One region of the Bradyrhizobium sp. USDA 336 genome, then DNA from elsewhere that is predicted to be linked to it. Evidence: predicted binding sites of a transcription regulator. Region 1 holds the regulator's gene; each other region holds the start of a gene.
The links. The regulator HrcA, encoded in region 1, represses chaperone genes, less so after heat shock. The targets are predictions, from matches to a motif close to GTTAGCACTCNCNNNNNGNGAGTGCTAAC.

Region 1 (3,273 bases):
CGAAGCCGGCCGTGCCGCGCGGTGGCCAGATCAGCGTGCCGTCGACGCGCGCCTCGACCTCCTCGCGATGATCGTCGGGCCAGGCCACGCAAAGCGCGGAGACGAAGTGGGCCTTGCGCTTGTCCGGCGTGGTGGCGCCGCGCTCCTGCAGCAGGCGCTCGATCTGCGCCATCGCCGCGTTGAAATCCTTGGATGGACCGGCCCAGCGCGCGCTGTAGATTCCCGGCGCACCGTCGAGTGCGTCGACGACGATGCCGGAATCGTCGGCGAAGGCGGGAAGCTTGGTCGCCTGCGCTGCGGCGACCGCCTTGATCGCAGCGTTGCTGCGGAAATCGTTGCCGGTTTCCTCGGGCTCGGGGAGGCCAAGCTCGCCTGCCGACACCGCCTCGATCCCGTACGGCGCGAGCAGCTCCTTCATCTCGGCGAGCTTGCCGGGATTGTGAGTGGCGATGACGAGCTTGTCGGTGATTCGGCGGTGCATGGGCCTATTGACTACGCCACGGCCAGTTTCTGCAAGTCCACCAGACGCGCAATGCCCTTCTGCGCCAGGGCGATCAGCTTCAGGAACTCGTCCTGCGTGAACGGCTCGCGTTCCGCGGTGCCCTGCACCTCGATGATGCGGCCATCGCCGGTCATGACGAAATTGGCGTCGGTCTCGGCTTCCGAATCCTCGGCATAGTCGAGATCGAGCACCGGCGTACCGTTGTAGATGCCGCAGGAGATCGCGGCGACGTTGTCGCGCATCACGTTGGCCTTCACCATGTTGCGCGCCTTCATCCAGTTGATGCAATCGGCAAGCGCCACCCAGGCGCCGGTGATCGAGGCCGTGCGCGTGCCGCCGTCGGCCTGGAGCACGTCGCAATCGACCGTGATCTGACGCTCACCGAGCGCTTCGAGATCGACGATGGTGCGAAGCGAGCGACCGATCAGACGCTGAATCTCGACGGTGCGGCCGCTCTGCTTGCCGGCGGAGGCCTCGCGGCGGGTGCGTTCGGAGGTGGCGCGCGGCAGCATGCCGTATTCGGCGGTGACCCAGCCGCGGCCCTGACCCTTCAGCCACGGCGGCAGGCGGTCCTCCAGCGTGGCGGTGACCAGCACATGGGTGTCGCCGAATTTCACCAGGCAGGAGCCTTCCGCATATTTGACCACGCCGCGCTCCAGCGTCACGGGGCGCAATTCGTCGGGCGCACGGCGGCTTGGCCGCATGGGAAATCTCCAAAACTCGCGGGAATAGGCTGTTCGCGGTGCTTGTAGGTGGGGCGGGGGGTGGGCGGCAAGGGCTTATTCACCCCCTGACCGCCGGCCCGTAAACGCGACGCTTGTCAGAAGCGGCCCGGATGGACAAATTATAAGTATCTGAGAGGAGTTACCGTCTGTGGCCCATCACGATCCGATCCATCTGATCGCGCCGCGCGCAGGCCTTGCCCAGCTCAACGAGCGTTCCCGCGACATCTTTCGTCAAATTGTCGAAAGCTATCTCGCGACCGGTGAGCCGGTCGGCTCGCGCAACATTTCCCGCCTGATCGCCATGCCGCTGTCGCCGGCCTCGGTCCGCAACGTCATGGCCGATCTGGAACAGCTCGGCCTGATCTATGCCCCGCACACCTCGGCCGGCCGGCTGCCGACGGAACTGGGCTTGCGCTTCTTCGTCGATGCCCTGATGCAGGTCGGCGACCTCAACGAGGCCGAGCGGCAGGCGATCCAGAGCCAGCTCTCGTCCGTCGGCGAGGCGCAATCGGTCGAGGCGGCGCTGGACCAGGCCTTGATGCGGCTCTCCGGCCTGACCCGGGCGGCCGCCGTCGTGCTGACGCCGAAATCCAATGCGCGGCTGAAGCACATCGAATTCGTCCGCCTGGAACCGGAAAAAGCGCTGGTGATCCTGGTCGGCGAAGACGGCCAGGTCGAAAACCGCGTGTTGACGCTGCCGCCCGGAGTTCCCTCTTCGGCGCTGACGGAGGCCGGCAATTTCCTCAATGCGCGGATCCGGGGCCGTACCCTGGCCGAGGCGCGGCTCGAGCTCGAGACCGCACTCGGCGAGGCCCGTGCCGAGCTCGATCAGCTGACACAGAAAGTGATCTCGGCCGGCATCGCCAGCTGGTCCGGCGGCGAGAGCGAGGATCGCCAGCTCATCGTCCGCGGCCATGCCAATCTGCTCGAAGATCTGCATGCGCTGGAGGATCTGGAGCGGGTTCGGCTGTTGTTCGACGACCTCGAGACCAAGCGCGGCGTGATCGACCTGCTCGGCCGGGCCGAGACCGCCGAAGGCGTGCGCATCTTCATCGGCAGTGAGAACAAGCTGTTCTCGCTGTCGGGGTCGTCCACCATCATCTCGCCCTATCGGGATGCCGCCGGCCACATCGTCGGCGTTCTCGGCGTGATCGGCCCGACGCGGCTGAATTATGCCCGCGTGATCCCCACCGTGGACTACGCCGCCCGCATCGTCAGCCGCCTCTTGGGGGGCTGACCGGCCTTTCCGCCGATCACGGGCGCTTGATTTTCGCGAGTTTAGGCACGATATCCGGGCCAACATCCCTGAAACGAGTTCGAGATCAGAGCCGATGACCGAGCAAGACCGGCAACCCCAAGACACGACTGCAGCGACCGGCGAGCCCGTGGTGTCGAAACCCTACATCATGCCCGACGATCCCGAGCCGGGTTCGGTCGAAACCCTGCAAAAGGAAGCGGCTGAAGCGCGCGACCGCATGCTGCGGACGCTGGCCGAGATGGAGAATTTGCGCAAGCGCACCGCCAAGGAAGTCGCCGACGCCCGCCTCTACGGCATCACCGGCTTCGCGCGCGACGTGCTCGACATCGCCGACAATCTCCAGCGTGCACTCGATGCCGTTCCGGCGGAGGCGCGTGCTGCGGCCGATCCCGGCCTGGTCTCGTTGATCGAGGGCGTCGAGCTCACGGAGCGCGCGCTGCTCAACGCGCTGGAAAAACACGGCGTGAAGAAGCTCGATCCTCAGGGCCAGAAGTTCGACCCGAACTTCCACCAGGCGATGTACGAAGTGCCTGACGCGTCGGTGCCGTCGGGCACCGTGGTGCAGATCATGCAGGCCGGCTACACCATTGGTGACCGCGTGCTGCGCCCGGCGCTGGTCGGCGTCGCCAAGGGCGGCGCGAAGACTGCGCCCGCGGCGAACAACAACGAGTCGAGCAGCGCGGCGAATTGAGTGTTGGCGTCATTCCGGGGCTCGACGAAGTCGAGAACTATGGTGCGCAATGCGCACCTGAGAATCCATCGAACAGCAGAGACAACCGCACAATGGA
Region 2 (3,273 bases), 5.1 Mb from region 1:
CGCCGCGCAGGCGGTTCACGACCAGGGTCGCGAGGGCTTCGCCTTCGACGTCCTCGGCGACGATGACCAGCGGCTTGCCGGTCTGCACCACGGCCTCGAGCAGCGGCAGCAGCTCGTTCAGCGAGGAGAGCTTCTTCTCGTTGATGAGGATGTAGGCGTCGTCCATCTCAACGCGCATCTTGTCGGCGTTGGTGACGAAGTAGGGCGAGATGTAGCCGCGGTCGAACTGCATGCCCTCGACCACGTCGAGCTCGGTCTCGAGCGACTTGGCTTCCTCGACGGTGATGACGCCCTCGTTGCCGACCTTCTTCATGGCGTCGGCGAGGAACTTGCCGATCTCGGCATCGCCGTTCGCCGAGATGGTGCCGACCTGGGCGATCTCGTCGTTCGAGGTGACCTTCTTCGAGTTCTTCTCGAGGTCGGCCACGACGGCTTCGACCGCGAGGTCGATACCACGCTTGAGGTCCATCGGGTTCATGCCGGCGGCGACCGACTTGGCGCCTTCCTTCACGATCGCCTGGGCGAGCACAGTGGCGGTGGTGGTGCCGTCGCCGGCGGCGTCAGCGGACTTGGAGGCGACTTCGCGCACCATCTGCGCGCCCATGTTCTCGAACTTGTCGTCGAGCTCGATCTCCTTGGCGACGGTGACGCCGTCCTTGGTGATGCGAGGAGCGCCGAACGACTTGTCGAGCACGACGTTGCGGCCCTTGGGACCGAGCGTGACCTTCACCGCGTTGGCGAGAACGTCGACGCCGCGCAGCATCTTGTCGCGCGCTTCAACCGAGAATTTGACTTCTTTGGCTGCCATCTGGAGTTTTCCTTAGGTGAGTTTGACTGGAGGGAGGAGAGGGGCTCTTAAGCCGCCTTCTTCTTGGACTCGCTGACTTCGAGAACGCCCATCACGTCGCTCTCCTTCATGATCAGCAAGTCCTGGCCGTCGATCTTGACCTCGGTGCCGGACCACTTGCCGAACAGCACGCGGTCGCCGACCTTCAGGTCGATCGGGATCAGCTTGCCAGCTTCGTCGCGGCCACCGGGGCCAACGGCGACGACTTCGCCCTGGGAGGGCTTTTCCTTGGCAGTGTCGGGAATGATGATGCCGCCAGCGGTCTTCTCTTCTGCGTCGATGCGCTTGACCACGACGCGGTCGTGAAGCGGACGGAATTTCATGCAGTCCTCCTAAGCAATTGCACGTGTTGAGGATTTTGAGATTGTTAGCAGTCGTTGCCCGTGAGTGCTAGCACGGGCGAGCCTGAAATAGGACAGGAATTTTGCGGGGGCAAGGGTTTGTAGCAGAAAAATTAGCAGCCGAAAGCGCGGACTGCCAGAAACCCCTCGCCATCGTTAACCGCCTTGGAGGCCTCTCGACGCCTCTTGGGTGACCGTATTAGCACGGAGTCGTCTCTGCTGCTAAAGCATTGAATTTCAACAGCTTGTTAAACTTTTGGGCTTGAGATGAGTTGTCAGTTTGCGTCACATTTCTCTCATGTGAGCGCATCGTTTCCGGGTGGCTCCCCGGGGCACGGACCAAGCCACTCGCCGGATGCGCTCCTGCAAAGGAGGTTTGGCATGGGACTGCGCGTTGGGGGCGTTTCCGAGGAATTCCGGAAACAGATGCTGGGCTACGGGCTGACGACGGCACAAATTCTCTATCGGATGCCGGATCATCCCTCGCTGCTCCAGACCTATGTCTGGCAGAACTACGACATGTTTCCGAAATTCCCCGCGCTGACCGATTTCCTGGCGTTCTGGCAGGAGAAGCTCGACGGTCCCCTCCATTCGGTGACGGTGGCCCATTCCAAGCTGATCAAGCCGGCCGAGCTTCGCGCCGTCGACGGCGTGTTCCGTCTGCATTGAACGGAGCACCGGTCTCGTAGGGTGGGCAAAGGCGCGCTCTTCGCGCGCCGTGCCCACCGTCTGTTTCCGATTGAGAGAAGTCGTGGGCACGCTGCGCTTTGCCCACCCTACGATGTCACGCACCGACAGCGCCGTTGCAATAGCGTGTCCACATCGCGCGATAGGCCGCGTCCACCGCTCGTGCATATGAGATGGGGTTGCCCGCGGCCGCGGCGTTGATCGTTGCGGGCAGTTCGCGGCGCAATGTGTCGAGCTCGCCGATCTCGGCCGCGCGGCTGGCCGCGATCTCGACATAGGCCTCCTCGCTGTCGGCGACCCAGTTCGGCAGGCCAAGTGCGGTGAGGATGGCGCCGGCAGCGCGGCCGGGCAGGCTGTTGCCGAGCTTCGCCACCACGGGCACGCCCATCTGCAGGGCTTCCCATGTGCTGACGCCGCCGTTCTGCGGGAACGGATCGAGAGCAATATCGATGCGATTGAACGATGCCAGATGCGCGTCCCGCAACGTGGCCCCGAGCAGATCGACGCGTTCGGCCGGCAATCGGCAGGCCGCAAATCGCGCCAGCAGCTTGTCCCGGACCAGCTGGTCGTCGAGCGCAACGTCCTTGATCAGGAGGCGCGAGCCCGGCACCCGTTCGAGGATCCTGGACCAGACTGCCGCTGCCTCATCCGAGATCTTGCTGATGCGGTTGAAGACACCGAACGTGACGAAGCCGTTCGAGATTGCCGGCGTTCCGGCCCGCGTAATCCCGGCCGGCAGCGGCGCCAGCGTGACGAAGCACGGCAGGTCGACCACCGTCTCTGTAAACAGATGCCGAACGTCGTACGGAATCCCGACCGGATCCGAGAACAGATAGTCGATCGTCGGCAACCCGGTGCCGGTGCCATGGCCCCAGCCGTGCGCCTGAATCGGTGCCGGCTTGCGCGCAAATACGCCGAGGCGATTTCCTCTGGTATGGCCGGACAGATCGATCAGGATATCGATGCGATCGTCGCGAATCTGCGCGGCGAGGCGATCGTCGCTCCATTGCGAGGCGTCGCGCCAGCGATCGGCGATGCCTTGAAACTCGCGTGTCGTCGCGTCCACTTTCGACGAGCACGAGTAGCACACGATCTCGAACTGGGCGCGGTCATGGTGTTGCAGGACAGGCTTGAAGATGAACGCAGCCGAATGCGCGTTGAAGTCTGAGGAGACGTAGCCCAGCACCAGGCGACGATCCGGATCGCGGCTGTTGTCATGCGGTGCCGCCGCTTCTGAAGCGATTTTCGCCCCGATCCGCTCCCACCATACGCGTCGCGCCTGCTGATGCCGCTCGACGCTGGCGTCCGGCACGAAATCGAGCGTGAAGATATTGCTGGAGATCGCGCTCTCGAGGTCGGGCCTGATATCGAGGGCTCTGTCGAAACTGGCGAGGGCTT
Region 3 (3,273 bases), 2.4 Mb from region 1:
GCTATTGCGGCCTGAATCATCCGAGCGCGAAGGATACGTCCCTAACGTCGCTTATACTTGTGGCGGGATGCGGCACAACAACCAGATCATTCTGCCATATGCCGTGTCGGACACATTCTCGAATTTCGCAACGATCGAGATTTCCGAGCTCATGGACGCGATGAAATGCTAGGCGCGGCCTTCGTGGTCGTTGGCGTCAACCGTGTTTCTCAACAACTCGTAGGAACCTAATAGCCAGCTAATGCGAGCAAGGGCGGAAGCACCACTCTCCTGACGTGTTCGTAGCCATCGAGAGGATAATAACAGAGGAATCCAGATGCGTTACATCCAGCTGGCCTTCGATTGTGCTCACTTCCTATTCGAAACGCCACTCGTCTAGCACCCTCCGTGGACTTGACTCGATCCGCGCATCTTAAGCTGATCTCAGGAGCATACATCCAATTCAATAGCTCCTTTTTTTCCCGAGCTACTCCTGCGCCGTGACAGCGGGCCGCACGCTAATTCTTGCGAGCTCGCGACGCTCGTCGTCTGTCAGTTGCCAATTCGCGCACTGGCTGCAAAGCTGCGCGAAAACGTCGTGCAATTGGCTTCGGGCGACCCTGACGATCTCGGTATCGTCGAATTCGCAAGACTTCAGGAAAATTGGCAAGGTAAAACTGGTCTGACGGCTATCGAACTGAAACGTCAGGCGAATGTCCTCGCCACGTTCATTCGGCAGAATCATCTCGATGCGTGCGATCGTAATCTCGAACATATTGGTCGTGTCCCCGGAGGTGATGTAGCTCGGTAGAGCAAAGCCGCCCGGACGCGCGCCTCACCTAGCGCCGTAGCGGGCGGGCGGCTTTGCAGTGGTCACCGGCAGTTCTCCGGTAGGATCGGGTTGCGACACGCCAACCCAACCGAGGAAAGCCGACGACCAACGACATGATGAACCTGCGCACGCTCGTAGAGAAGACCCCAGGCGCCGATCTGCTGCGCGAGCTGATCGGCTTTGCTGCCCAGCGTCTGATGGAGATGGAATTCGAAAGCCAGACCGGGGGCGGGCTACGGCGAGAAGGCCCCGAGCGTCTGGCCCAGCGCATGGCTACCGCGACTGGATCTGGGACCCGGGCCGGCGCGATTGAGCTGCGCATTCCCAAGCTGCGCAAGCGGTCCTAATTCCCGGGCTTCCTGGAGCCGCGGCGGATGGCCAAGAAGGCGCTCACCGCCGTGGAGCAGGAAGCCCATGTGCAGGGCGTCTCGACCCGCTCGGTGGACGATCTGGTGCAGGCGATGGGTATGACCGGGATCTCCAAAAGCCAGGTGAGCCGGCTCTGCGGCGAGATCGACGACAGGGTGAATGTGAATAAGCCGAAGTTCGCCCCCCATCGGCTTACAACATTGACCCCATACGTGATGAACATTCCCGTGATCGTTCAATGAATTCGGCTGTGTTGGCGGGGGTCAACCTTCGGCGCCGATCGGGGTCAAACCGCGCGCCGAATAACAGCGGATCTCTGAAAAGGCCGTGCAACTCAAAGCAGAGAAGAGCATAAGATTGCAGAACTCACACCTTTGCATCCCGGCTCCCTAGCCGCCGCGGCCTTGGCAGTTGTGATGCTCTCGGAATATCGATTCAGCACGGTCTTGTACGTCCCCTGCGGCGGCTTATGTGCTGATTAGCACTTGCTGGCCACGACTGCTATTTCATCCAAAGCAACAACAACCAGAAAACAGGAGGACAGCATGAAGTTCCGTCCGCTTCACGACCGCGTTGTGGTCAAGCGCATCGAAGCCGAAGACAAGACCACTGGCGGCATCATCATTCCGGACACTGCCAAGGAAAAACCCTCGCAGGGCGAGATCACGGCGGTTGGTCCAGGCGGCCGCGACGAAGCCGGCAAGCTGATTCCGATAGACCTCCAGGTCGGCGACCGCGTGCTGTTCGGCAAGTGGTCCGGTACTGAGGTCAAGCTCGATGGTCAGGAACTGCTGATCATGAAGGAAAGCGACATTATGGGCGTTCTCGTCGATCTGCCTGCCGCGAAGAAGAAGGTTGCCTAAGCACCAGTCAGTTTTCCTCATCCTGAGCCGTCGGCGCAGCCGGCGTCTCGCAGGATGAGGCCCGCAAGTTCAAATCCCGCTCCTTAAGAGCTCGCCTAGGCGCGATCATTGGGATCTGACCAGTCGAAAACGGAGATCATGATGTCGGCCAAAGAAGTCAAGTTCGGCGTAGATGCCCGCGACAAGATGCTGCGCGGTGTCGAAATTCTCAACAACGCAGTCAAGGTCACGCTCGGTCCCAAAGGCCGCAACGTCGTTCTCGACAAGTCGTTCGGCGCTCCCCGCATCACCAAGGACGGCGTCACCGTCGCCAAGGAGATCGAGCTCGAGGACAAGTTCGAGAACATGGGCGCCCAGATGGTGCGCGAAGTCGCCTCCAAGTCCGCTGATGCCGCCGGCGACGGCACCACGACCGCCACCGTGCTCGCGGCTGCGATCGTCCGTGAAGGCGCCAAGGCGGTTGCCGCCGGCATGAACCCGATGGACCTGAAGCGCGGTATCGACCTCGCCGTGGAAGCCGTCGTTGCGGACCTCGTCAAGAACTCCAAGAAGGTCACCTCGAACGACGAGATCGCCCAGGTGGGCACCATCTCGGCCAACGGCGATGCCGAGATTGGTAAGTTCCTCTCCGACGCCATGAAGAAGGTGGGCAACGAGGGCGTTATCACGGTTGAAGAAGCGAAGTCGCTCGAGACTGAACTCGAGGTCGTCGAAGGTATGCAGTTCGACCGCGGCTATATCTCGCCTTACTTTGTTACCAACGCAGACAAGATGCGCGTTGAGATGGACGACGCCTACGTCCTCATCAATGAGAAGAAGCTGTCTCACCTGAATGAATTGCTTCCGCTGCTCGAAGCCGTGGTGCAGAGCGGCAAGCCGCTTGTGATTATCGCGGAAGACGTCGAAGGCGAAGCGCTCGCCACTCTCGTCGTGAACCGCCTGCGTGGTGGCCTGAAGGTCGCGGCCGTCAAGGCTCCAGGCTTCGGCGATCGCCGCAAGGCCATGCTGCAGGACATCGCGATCCTGACCGGCGGCCAGGCGATCTCGGAAGATCTCGGCATCAAGCTCGAGAACGTCACGCTCAACATGCTCGGTCGCGCCAAGAAGGTGATGATCGACAAGGAGAACACCACCATCGTCAGCGGCGCGGGCAAGAAGGCCGACATCGAGGCGCGCGTCAATCAGCTCAAGGCGCAGATCGAGGAGACCACCTCGGACTACGACCGTGAG

Region 2: a site for HrcA is predicted at 1,214-1,242, ahead of ABIA45_RS03910 (co-chaperone GroES). Genes of this name have one in related genera too.
Region 3: a site for HrcA is predicted at 1,658-1,686, ahead of ABIA45_RS16725 (co-chaperone GroES). Genes of this name have one in related genera too.

Annotation. Positions count from the first base shown of each region.
Region 1 covers NZ_JBIYDC010000002.1:5,745,016-5,748,288, reverse strand. Annotated here, with positions in the region: gene rdgB (RdgB/HAM1 family non-canonical purine NTP pyrophosphatase) at 1-481, opposite strand, end outside; gene rph (ribonuclease PH) at 493-1,206, opposite strand; gene hrcA (heat-inducible transcriptional repressor HrcA) at 1,376-2,464, shown strand; gene grpE (nucleotide exchange factor GrpE) at 2,559-3,176, shown strand.
Region 2 covers NZ_JBIYDC010000002.1:658,590-661,862, forward strand. Annotated here, with positions in the region: gene groL (chaperonin GroEL) at 1-808, opposite strand, end outside; gene ABIA45_RS03910 (co-chaperone GroES) at 856-1,170, opposite strand; gene ABIA45_RS03915 (usg protein) at 1,570-1,857, shown strand; gene ABIA45_RS03920 (tetratricopeptide repeat protein) at 1,973-3,273, opposite strand, start outside.
Region 3 covers NZ_JBIYDC010000002.1:3,384,473-3,387,745, reverse strand. Annotated here, with positions in the region: partial or broken gene ABIA45_RS16740 (glycosidase) at 1-172, shown strand, start outside; gene ABIA45_RS16735 (hypothetical protein) at 467-754, opposite strand; partial or broken gene ABIA45_RS16730 (transposase) at 925-1,338, shown strand; gene ABIA45_RS16725 (co-chaperone GroES) at 1,726-2,043, shown strand; gene groL (chaperonin GroEL) at 2,185-3,273, shown strand, end outside.